Regions from separate parts of the Pseudomonas sp. MM211 genome, predicted to be linked through region 1. Evidence: riboswitches for the same ligand, from Rfam matches in the RefSeq annotation. Region 1 holds a riboswitch; the other holds the start of a gene.
The links. Region 1 has a riboswitch for cobalamin ahead of K5Q02_RS15800 (ABC transporter substrate-binding protein). Riboswitches for the same ligand answer to the same signal wherever they lie in the genome.

Region 1 (4,483 bases):
GGCGCGTACGCCGAAGGTGTCGCGCAAACGGTCGGTGGTCAGCACCTCGGCCGGTACGCCGAGCGCCACCAGTCGACCGCGCTCCATTACGCCGAGGCGGTCGCATTCCAGTGCCTGATTAAGGTCGTGCAAGGCGATCAGCGTGGTCACCGGCAGCGTGCGCACCAGATTGAGGATCGACAGCTGGTGCTGGATATCCAGATGGTTGGTGGGCTCGTCGAGCAGCAGGATCTGCGGTTTCTGCGCCAGCGCCCGGGCGATGTGCACGCGCTGCCGTTCACCACCCGACAGGGTGCTCCAGGCTCGCTCCGGCATTTCCGCCATGTCCACATCGGCCAGTGCCTGAGCGACGATCTTCTCGTCCTCCGCCGACCAGGGCTGCAGCGCCGACAGCCAGGGCGTACGGCCCAGCTCGACGGCATCGCGCACCGTCACCGCATCACCGGTGTCGGCCTGCTGCTCGACGAACGCCAGCTGGCGGGCGACATCGCGGCGACTCAGGCTACCCAGCAGCTTGCCTTGCAGGTGCACCTTGCCACTGCCTGGCGTACGGATGCCGGACAGCAGCTTGAGCAAGGTCGACTTGCCCGAACCATTGGGGCCGATCAGGCCGAGCGTCTCGCCCTGGCGCAATTGCAGGTCGACGCCGGCGACGATCGCCCTTCCCTTCACCGACCAGCCCAGGTCGCTGCACTGCAGCACCGTACTCACCGCACCCGCCTCCCACGTACCAGAATCACCGCGAAGGCCGGCGCGCCGATCAACGCGGTGACCACGCCAATCGGCAGTACCTGCCCCTTGATCACCGTACGCGACAGCACGTCGGCGGCGATCAGGAACACCGCGCCGGTCAGGGCTGCGACCGGCACCAGCCGGCCATGCCGCACGCCGACCAGCAGCCGTGCCGCGTGAGGAATCACCAGGCCGACGAAACCGATGGAGCCGACGATCGACACCATCACCGCCGTGACCAGCGCCGCGCAGGCGATCAGCGTGGCCTGCACCCGGCGCACCGGCACGCCCAGTGACGCCGCCGATTCGGCACCGAAGGTGAAGGCATCCAGCGCGCGGGTGTGCCAGGCCACCAGCAGCACCCCGGCCAGCGCCACGGGCACGGCCAGGGCGACATCGTGCCAGTTGACGCCGCTGAGGTTGCCGAGCAGCCAAAACATAATGCCTCGGGCCTGCTCGGCGCTGGCCGATTTGGTGATCAGGAACGAGGTGAGCGCGTTGAACAACTGGGAGCCGGCGATGCCAGCGAGAATGATCTGCCCGGTGCCATTCAGCGCGCCGCCGCCCGCTGCCCGCGCCAGCAATGCGACCAGGCTGAAGGCGGCGATGGCGCCAATGAAGGCGCCCATCGAAAGCGACAGCATGCCCGCGCCGAGCCCCAGCAGCGCCACCGAAACCGCACCGGTGGAGGCACCGGCGGAAATCCCCAGCAAATAAGGATCGGCCAGTGGATTGCGCAGCAGCGCCTGCAGCACCACCCCACACACCGACAGCCCGGCGCCGCAACAGGCGGCGACCAGGGCGCGGGTCAGGCGGTAGTTCCAGACGATTCCCTCGTCGATCGGGTCGAGCACGAAGCCCGCCCCGAACAGCTTGTTGGCCAGCACCTGAAAGACCACCGACAGCGGGATGCGGGTTTCACCCAGCGCCACACCTACGACTACCGCCACGGCCAGCAACAGCAGGCAGACGATGGTCAGCAGGAACAACCGGGAGCCGCGAGTAATCATTTCTGCAGATCGAACCCGTCAACGGCCTTGGCCAGGGTTTCGATGCCGGTGACCATGCGCAGCGAAGCCTGCATGCCATCAGCATCGAGAATCACGATGCGACCGTTCTTCACCGCATCCATGTGTTTGGCGACTGGATCATTACGCAGGAATTCGAGCTTCTTCTCCACATCGTCAGCCGGGAAGCGGCGGCGATCCATGCGCGCGAGCACCAGCACGGTCGGGTTGGCCTTGGCCAGGGTTTCCCAGCCGACCGTCGGCCACTCTTCGCTGGACTCGACCACGTTGCGCAGGCCCAGCGACTTCATCATGGTGTCGGCGACGCCTTTCTGGCCGGCCATGTAGGGATCGAGATCCAGATCGGCGCTGGAGAACCAGAACGCAGCGGAGATTTGCTTGGCCTGACGCTGCTCGGCGTTGGCGACCGCTTTGCCGAGCCTGTCCTGCAGACTGGCGACCAGCTTGTCGCCCTCAGCCTGCACATCGAAGATTTGCGCCAGTTGCTGCACGCTCTTGTACAGGCTGTCGATCTGGAAAGGCTGCAGGCGGGTACCGTCTGCACCGACCAGATTGTCCTTGCCCTCGCAGTCGGACGGCATGATGTAGGTGGGAATCTTCAGCTCGTGAAACTGCTCACGGGTGCCGACCACGCCCTGCTCGCCAACCATCCATTCGAACTGCACGGCCACCAGACCGGGGCGCTTGTTGATTACCGATTCGAAGCTCGGATCGTTATCGGCCAGCCGTTCGACCTTGGCGTTCTGTGCCTCGAACTCGGGCAGCACGTTGCTGAACCACAGCGAGGTGCCCACCAGGCGGTCGCCAAGCCCGAGGGAATAGAGAATTTCGGTACCGGCCTGGCCAATGGTTACGGCGCTCTTCGGCGCAGCGGCGAAGCTCAGCTCATGGCCGCAGTTCTCAAGGGTCAGGGGGTATTGAGTTGGGCTGGCGGCCAGCGCCATCGAAGACAGGCCAAGGGTGGCGGCCAGAACGGCAAAACGAGACACGGTCATGCGGGTGATCTCCCAATCAACAGATACGCATAAATGGCAGTGCGCAGGCTGGAGAACACATCACGCCAAGCGGCCATGGCCGCACCTGTCCCTGAGGAAGGTGATTACGGATGCCCCTCCCGGACACCCCGCCGGCTGGTTCGATTGCAGCGCCCGAGCAGGGCTGCACTGCAGCTGCTCAGACCTATGCCGGCAGGTCTCCTGACTGGTACGTCGTGGCAACGCTGCGGCCTTCCCGGATTCGAACCCAGTGACACGAATGCAACGATGCTCAGTACCTACAGTTGCGGGGGCAGTTCCGTTTGGCCAATAGAGGTGGCGACGGATTCCCTATTAATTCCTCGCGGAAACCGGCGGGCGGCATCTTAAACGATTAGGTCGCTCCCCTGCAGCGCTTCGCTGCAGTTTCTGCGCATTCATCCCAACAAGCCGGAAGCCAGTGCAGCACTTATACGGCTAATTTCGGCGACCATTATTGTTACAACATAACAATTTAGCAAGCCCAGCTCAGCACTCGTTTCAGCTTCTGATCTGGAAGATCCGAGGGCCGATCAAGGCCTGCGGGAAAAATCCAGATTCGGGCTTGAAATGAGAACCAAAATCAATAAGACTGGATATTGTTACCTTATAACGTATTTATTGGAACACTTATGAAACCTGGTATCCACCCTGAATATCGCCCCGTTCTATTCCACGACGTCTCGGCTGACGCCTACTGGCTGATCGGCTCCACGGTCAGCACCGACAAAACCCGCGAGCACAGCGACGGCAACACCTACCCCTACGTCACGCTCGATATCTCCAGCGCTTCGCACCCGATCTACACCGGCCAGCAGCGCCAGACTGCAAGCGAAGGCCGCGTGGCCGGCTTCAACAAGCGCTTCGCCGGTTTTGCAGGAGCCCGCTCATGAAAGTGCTCGCGTCGCTACGCACCGCCAAATTGCGCCACCGCGATTGTCAGATCGTCAAACGTCGTGGCCGCATCTACGTGATCTGCAAGACCGAGCCACGCTTCAAGTGCGTGCAAGGCCGGCCCAAACCGCAGCGCAAGAACAAGGGCTAAGTGCCTGTACCACCCTCTCGGCGCGGCGCAATGGCAGCCGTCTCTCCAGGCCCGCGGCGCGACAACCATTCGCCGCGGGGTAGCGGCTTGTATGTTCCAAGTTCCTACAAAAGCATGAAGATTCCGGCCTGTAGGAGCCCGCTTGCGGGCCATACGATGGTGGCCTTGCTGCTGAATCTGCGTTGGCCCGGTGATTCGCCCGCAAGCGGGCTCCTACAGTATTGGTGGTGTTTGCAAAATGGATGCTCGACCCCGTGAGGTGTGAGCGCCGCCCTCGGCGCGAATGCGATTGCGGTCATCCCGCGGCTGGCGCCGTGACGACCTGGCCATGCGATAAGCCCGGCCAACTCAACCTGCCACCTCCCCCAGCTCACGCAAATAGCTCCAGGGATAGATACCGCGGTCGTGGCCATCGTCGAACACCAGTTGCAGCCCATAGCCCTGAGGGTGGACTGCCGTGATGCGGACGCCAGCCGGTGCCAGGTCGATGTGCTGCGCCAGCCGGGCCGCCCGGCATTTCGAGCACGGGCACCCGGCGCGCAGGCGCCCGTGGGCAAGCACCTGTACCTGCCCTTGCCCCCACTCCACGGTCAATGTCGCTTGCGTGGCACTGTTACGTATTGCGACGGGTGCCTGGTTCATGGCTTTTGCAGGCGCAACTGGCC
Region 2 (4,483 bases), 560 kb from region 1:
GTCGAGCCCGAACAGTGGATGGTCGAGGGTGAAGCTCTGACGATCACCCACCTGTTCCTGAGTGTGCTTGATGCGCCAAAAGTCACCACGCTCGACCAGATCCCCCGGCTGCCAGCGATAGGCCTCGGCGTTGCGCCAGTAGCGCTGGGTCTTGATGTAGTAGAGCTGGTTGCTGGCACTGAGGGTGTCGCTGATCTGCCAGTCGGTGACCAGACGGGTGATCTGGTCGTGGTACTGAATATCGGCGTCAGCGACGTTGTAGTTGCGCTCACGCAGGCTCTCGCGAAAACGGCCATCGACCAGCGGCGTGCCCAGGTAGCGCATCGGCTGCTGATCGGCATGATCGTGGGACAGGGTGAAGCTCAGGTCGTCACTGGCATCCCAGCGCAACGCCGCGCTGAGCGCCAGGCTCTCGGAATCGCCACGGTCGACCCAGCCGTTGCTGGCCTGCTGGTTGAGGGTGAAACGGTAACTCAAGGCGTCGTTCAGCGAGCCACCGCTGTCCAGCGCAGCCTGGCGACGATCATCGCTGCCATACCCCAAGCGCAGTTGATTGCGGACCTCACCAGCAAAGGGCTTCTTCGGGATGACGTTGATCACCGCACCGGTCGCGCCCTCGCCATAGAGCACCGAAGCCGGGCCACGCAGCACGTCGAGACGCTCTACCGACCAGGTATCCACCGGGAAGGTCACGGTGCCGGCGCCGATGTACTGGCGGGTACCGTCATACAGCTGCATGGTCGAGGCATGCCCGGAAAAGCCGCGCGCCGACAGCGCGGTGCCACCATTGCCTGGGGTACCAATGGTGGTGATACCCGGTGTGCGGGTCACGGCATCCTGCACGGTGAGGTTATTGCGGCCGCGCACTTGCGCACCGCTGAGGCTGCTGGTGCTCGCTGGCGTTTTCAGCGGGGTGAGCCCCAGGCGCGAACCGGAAGTGGTAGGCGTATGCAGATCAGGCGGCGACGATTCATCGGCAGTGCCGGTGATCGCCGTCGAGGGCAAGGCCATCGGCTCGTCTGGTTCTGCAGCCTGAGCCGGCAAGGCGAGAAGCGCACAGGGCAACAGCCCAACGCGCAGGGATTTGCCCGACAGGGCATCGAACAGGGAATATCGGGACATGTCGTTCCACTCGAAACAGGAATGAATGAATCCCGGAGGGAACAACGCATAGGGAATCGCAGGCGCACGAAGCCCACGGAAACCGGCCTGCGCCCGCCCACCGCGGGTTTGCCAAACAGAAGTTTCGGGCCGGTCTCCGGGCTCACGAGGGTCATGAAGCATTCACCTTCCCATGCCGTGGCACAGTGGTTAATCGAATGCTTCGCTCGCATACCGTTGCGGGGGCAGCGCCGGACTGATCATTTTGGAGGTGACCTCTCAATGACGAACCGGCTTCCCGTTTCACCCCATGCACGGCGGCATGGGACACCTGAAACTGGCGCGCATCTGACCATCGAAGCGTCGAGCCGTCAATCATCGCCATGCAGCTGCCTCGATCCATACAGCATGGCATCGCCTGCTGGGATAACATCGCCCGACCCCGGATTGGCCAGGAAACACAGGATGCAGCGAGACGATGATCGAGCGCCCGCCAGGCGCTCCTCTACCGCCCCAGGCAAGCCGCCGACGCTGGCGGACGTGGCCAAGGTCGCCGGAGTTTCGCCGATCACCGTGTCGCGCACCCTCAACCAGCCGGAGATCGTCCGCCCGGAACTACGCGAAAAGGTCTTTCGTGCCGTGCACAAGACCGGCTACGTGCCAGCCATGCTCACCGGCGTGGCCGAGCAGCGCAGCCGGCTGATTTCCCTGCTGGTGCCGACGGTTGCCAATTCGATCTTCTCGGACACGGTGCAGGCGCTGATCGACACCCTCACCGAAGCCGGCCACGAGACGCTGATCGGCCTGACCAATTACAGCGCCGAGCGCGAAGAACAGCTGCTCGACGCCATCCTGCGGCGGCGCCCCGATGGCATCGTGCTGACCGGCACCCTGCACACCAAGGCCAGCCGCACGCGCCTGTCGCGCTCGGGCATTCCGATCGTCGAGTCCTGGGATCTCGCGCCGCGGCCGCTGGACATGCTGGTGGGGTTTTCCCACGAGGCGGTCGGGGTGGCCACCGCGCTCTACCTGATGGGCAAGGGCTACCGCCGTTTCGCCGTGGTGACGCTGGATGACCCGCGCGGCCACCGCCGCTGCGAGAGTCTGATCCGCGAACTGGCAAGCCAGGGGATTGCCCAGGTGCCTCGCGTGGTACTGCCGCCGCCGGCGACGGTAAACCTTGGCCGCGAGGGCCTGCAGCGCCTGCTGGCAGGCGGCGAACGCCCCGATGTGGTGGTATGCAGTTCCGACACCCTGGCCCACGGCATTCTCGAGGAAGCCACCGAGCTGGGCATTCGCGTGCCGCAGGATCTGGCCGTGATGGGCTTTGGTGATCTGAGCAGCGCCGCTCACCTGCACCCCGCCCTCTCCACCGTGCGCATCAACGGCGCGGACATCGGCGTGCAGGCCGCCCGTGCGCTGGTGCAACGCCTCGATCACCCCCATGAAGAGCCGGTGAAAGTACGCATCGATACCGGCTTTAGCATTGTTGAACGGCAAAGTGCGTGAGAGTCGACTCACATATCCAGCACCTACTTCATTCGGCTTTGGCTGTTTAGGGGCGGAAGCGGACATAGAGCGCTGCTGCTTTTGTGGGAGAGGCTTTAGCCGCGAGCTCTTTGTTTGCCTTGATAAAAAGCTCGCGGCTAAAGCGGATCGCCGCCCGGCCCCTCCTACAAGTTACGCGACCGGCCGCTTCCGCCTCGAAGCAGCCCTGAAGCTCTGCCCATTCCCTTGAATGATTACCTAATCAGCTTAACGTCCGGATTCACGTCAGTGATTTGAACCACCTGGCGGCACCAACAAAAACGTCAAGCGAGGTAATCAACGTGAGCGAACAACCCCTTTCCCAAGGCTGTGCAGACCAGGATCAGATCGCCTGGATTCGTATCGCCTCGGTGTTCCTGCCCCTGGCCAACCCGATCAGCGATGCCAAGGTGCTCACCGGACGGCAGAAGCCGATGACCGAAATCGCCATGCTGTTCGTGGAGATCGAAAGCAAGGACGGCCATCGCGGCCTTGGCTTCAGTTATTCGAAACGCGCGGGCGGCCCCGGCCAGTTCGCCCATGCCAAAGAAATCGCCCCGGCACTGCTCGGCGAGAACCCCAGCGATATCCAGAAGCTGTGGGCCAAGCTGTGCTGGGCCGGCGCCTCGGTCGGTCGCAGCGGCCTGTCGACCCAGGCCATCGGGGCCTTCGACGTCGCCCTGTGGGACATGAAGGCCAAGCGCGCCGGCCTGTCCCTGGCACGCCTGCTGGGCGCTCAGCGCGACTCGGTGCGCTGCTACAACACCTCGGGCGGCTTCCTGCACACGCCGCTCGATCAGTTGATGAAGAACACGGATCTGTCCCGTGAAAAAGGTATCGGCGGCATCAAGCTCAAGGTCGGCCAACCCAACTCGGCTATCGACATCGAACGCGTCAGCACCGTACGCCGCCACCTGGGCGACGACTTCCCGCTGATGGTCGACGCCAACCAGCAATGGGATCGCCCGACCGCCCAGCGCATGTGCCGCAAGTTCGAAGAATACAACCTGGTGTGGATCGAAGAACCGCTGGACTGCTATGACGCCGAAGGTCACGCAGCCCTGGCGGCAGCCTTCGATACGCCGATCGCCACCGGGGAAATGCTCACCAGCGTTGCCGAGCACGCCGAGTTCATCAAGACCCGTGGCGCCGACTACCTGATGCCGGATGCGCCTCGCGTTGGCGGTATCAGTCCGTTCCTGAAAATCGCCTCGATGGCCGAACAGGCGGGCTTGATGCTGGCCCCGCATTTCGCCATGGAACTGCACGTGCACCTTGCCGCGACGTACCCCACCGAGCCCTGGGTCGAGCACTTCGAGTGGCTGGAGCCGCTGTTCAACGAGCGCCTGGAAACCCGTGACGGGCGCATGCTGGTACCGACGCGACCGGGTCTCGGTCTGTCCCTCAGCGACCGTGTTGCAGGTTGGACCGCCCAGGAAGTGGAGATCGGCCTGCGCGGCTAACCCACCCGGCGACGTCACAGCCATGCAGGGTGGATCGGGCCGCGCAGGCAAGCGTCCTCCACCCTGCTCGATGCAATCGGCAATGCCGCCAGCGGATCGGTGACGCGACACTGGCACCAAGGCAGCGAATGCAACTCACGACGATACCGGTCCTGGCGCCGGTATCGGTCGTCAATAACCTTACTTTCCTAATGATGGCGCTTTAATTGCGTGAATCGACGCACTAAACTGCGCGTCGTTCGCGCGGACAACTACCTTGGATAAAGCGCGTAACGTCGCCGAAAGCTGCGCTGGCCATTAAAGCTTCTGCACTGCTGGTCGAATAAATAGAAACCCACGGATGTTTTCTTTGCCAGGAGCTGCGGCATGCAGTCGTTGAAGTCGCTTTACGA

Region 2: another riboswitch for cobalamin. It lies ahead of K5Q02_RS13155 (TonB-dependent receptor); the one in region 1 lies ahead of K5Q02_RS15800 (ABC transporter substrate-binding protein).

The regions. Positions count from the first base shown of each region.
Region 1 is NZ_CP081942.1:3,439,739-3,444,221, reverse strand. It holds gene K5Q02_RS15810 (ABC transporter ATP-binding protein) at 1-711, opposite strand, end outside; gene K5Q02_RS15805 (FecCD family ABC transporter permease) at 708-1,742, opposite strand; gene K5Q02_RS15800 (ABC transporter substrate-binding protein) at 1,739-2,755, opposite strand; cobalamin riboswitch at 2,930-3,125, opposite strand; gene K5Q02_RS15795 (type B 50S ribosomal protein L31) at 3,406-3,666, shown strand; gene ykgO (type B 50S ribosomal protein L36) at 3,663-3,818, shown strand; gene K5Q02_RS15785 (DUF971 domain-containing protein) at 4,167-4,460, opposite strand; gene K5Q02_RS15780 (HEAT repeat domain-containing protein) at 4,457-4,483, opposite strand, start outside.
Region 2 is NZ_CP081942.1:2,876,721-2,881,203, reverse strand. It holds gene K5Q02_RS13155 (TonB-dependent receptor) at 1-1,122, opposite strand, end outside; cobalamin riboswitch at 1,233-1,451, opposite strand; gene K5Q02_RS13150 (LacI family DNA-binding transcriptional regulator) at 1,567-2,610, shown strand; gene K5Q02_RS13145 (L-talarate/galactarate dehydratase) at 2,931-4,091, shown strand; gene K5Q02_RS13140 (methyl-accepting chemotaxis protein) at 4,458-4,483, shown strand, end outside.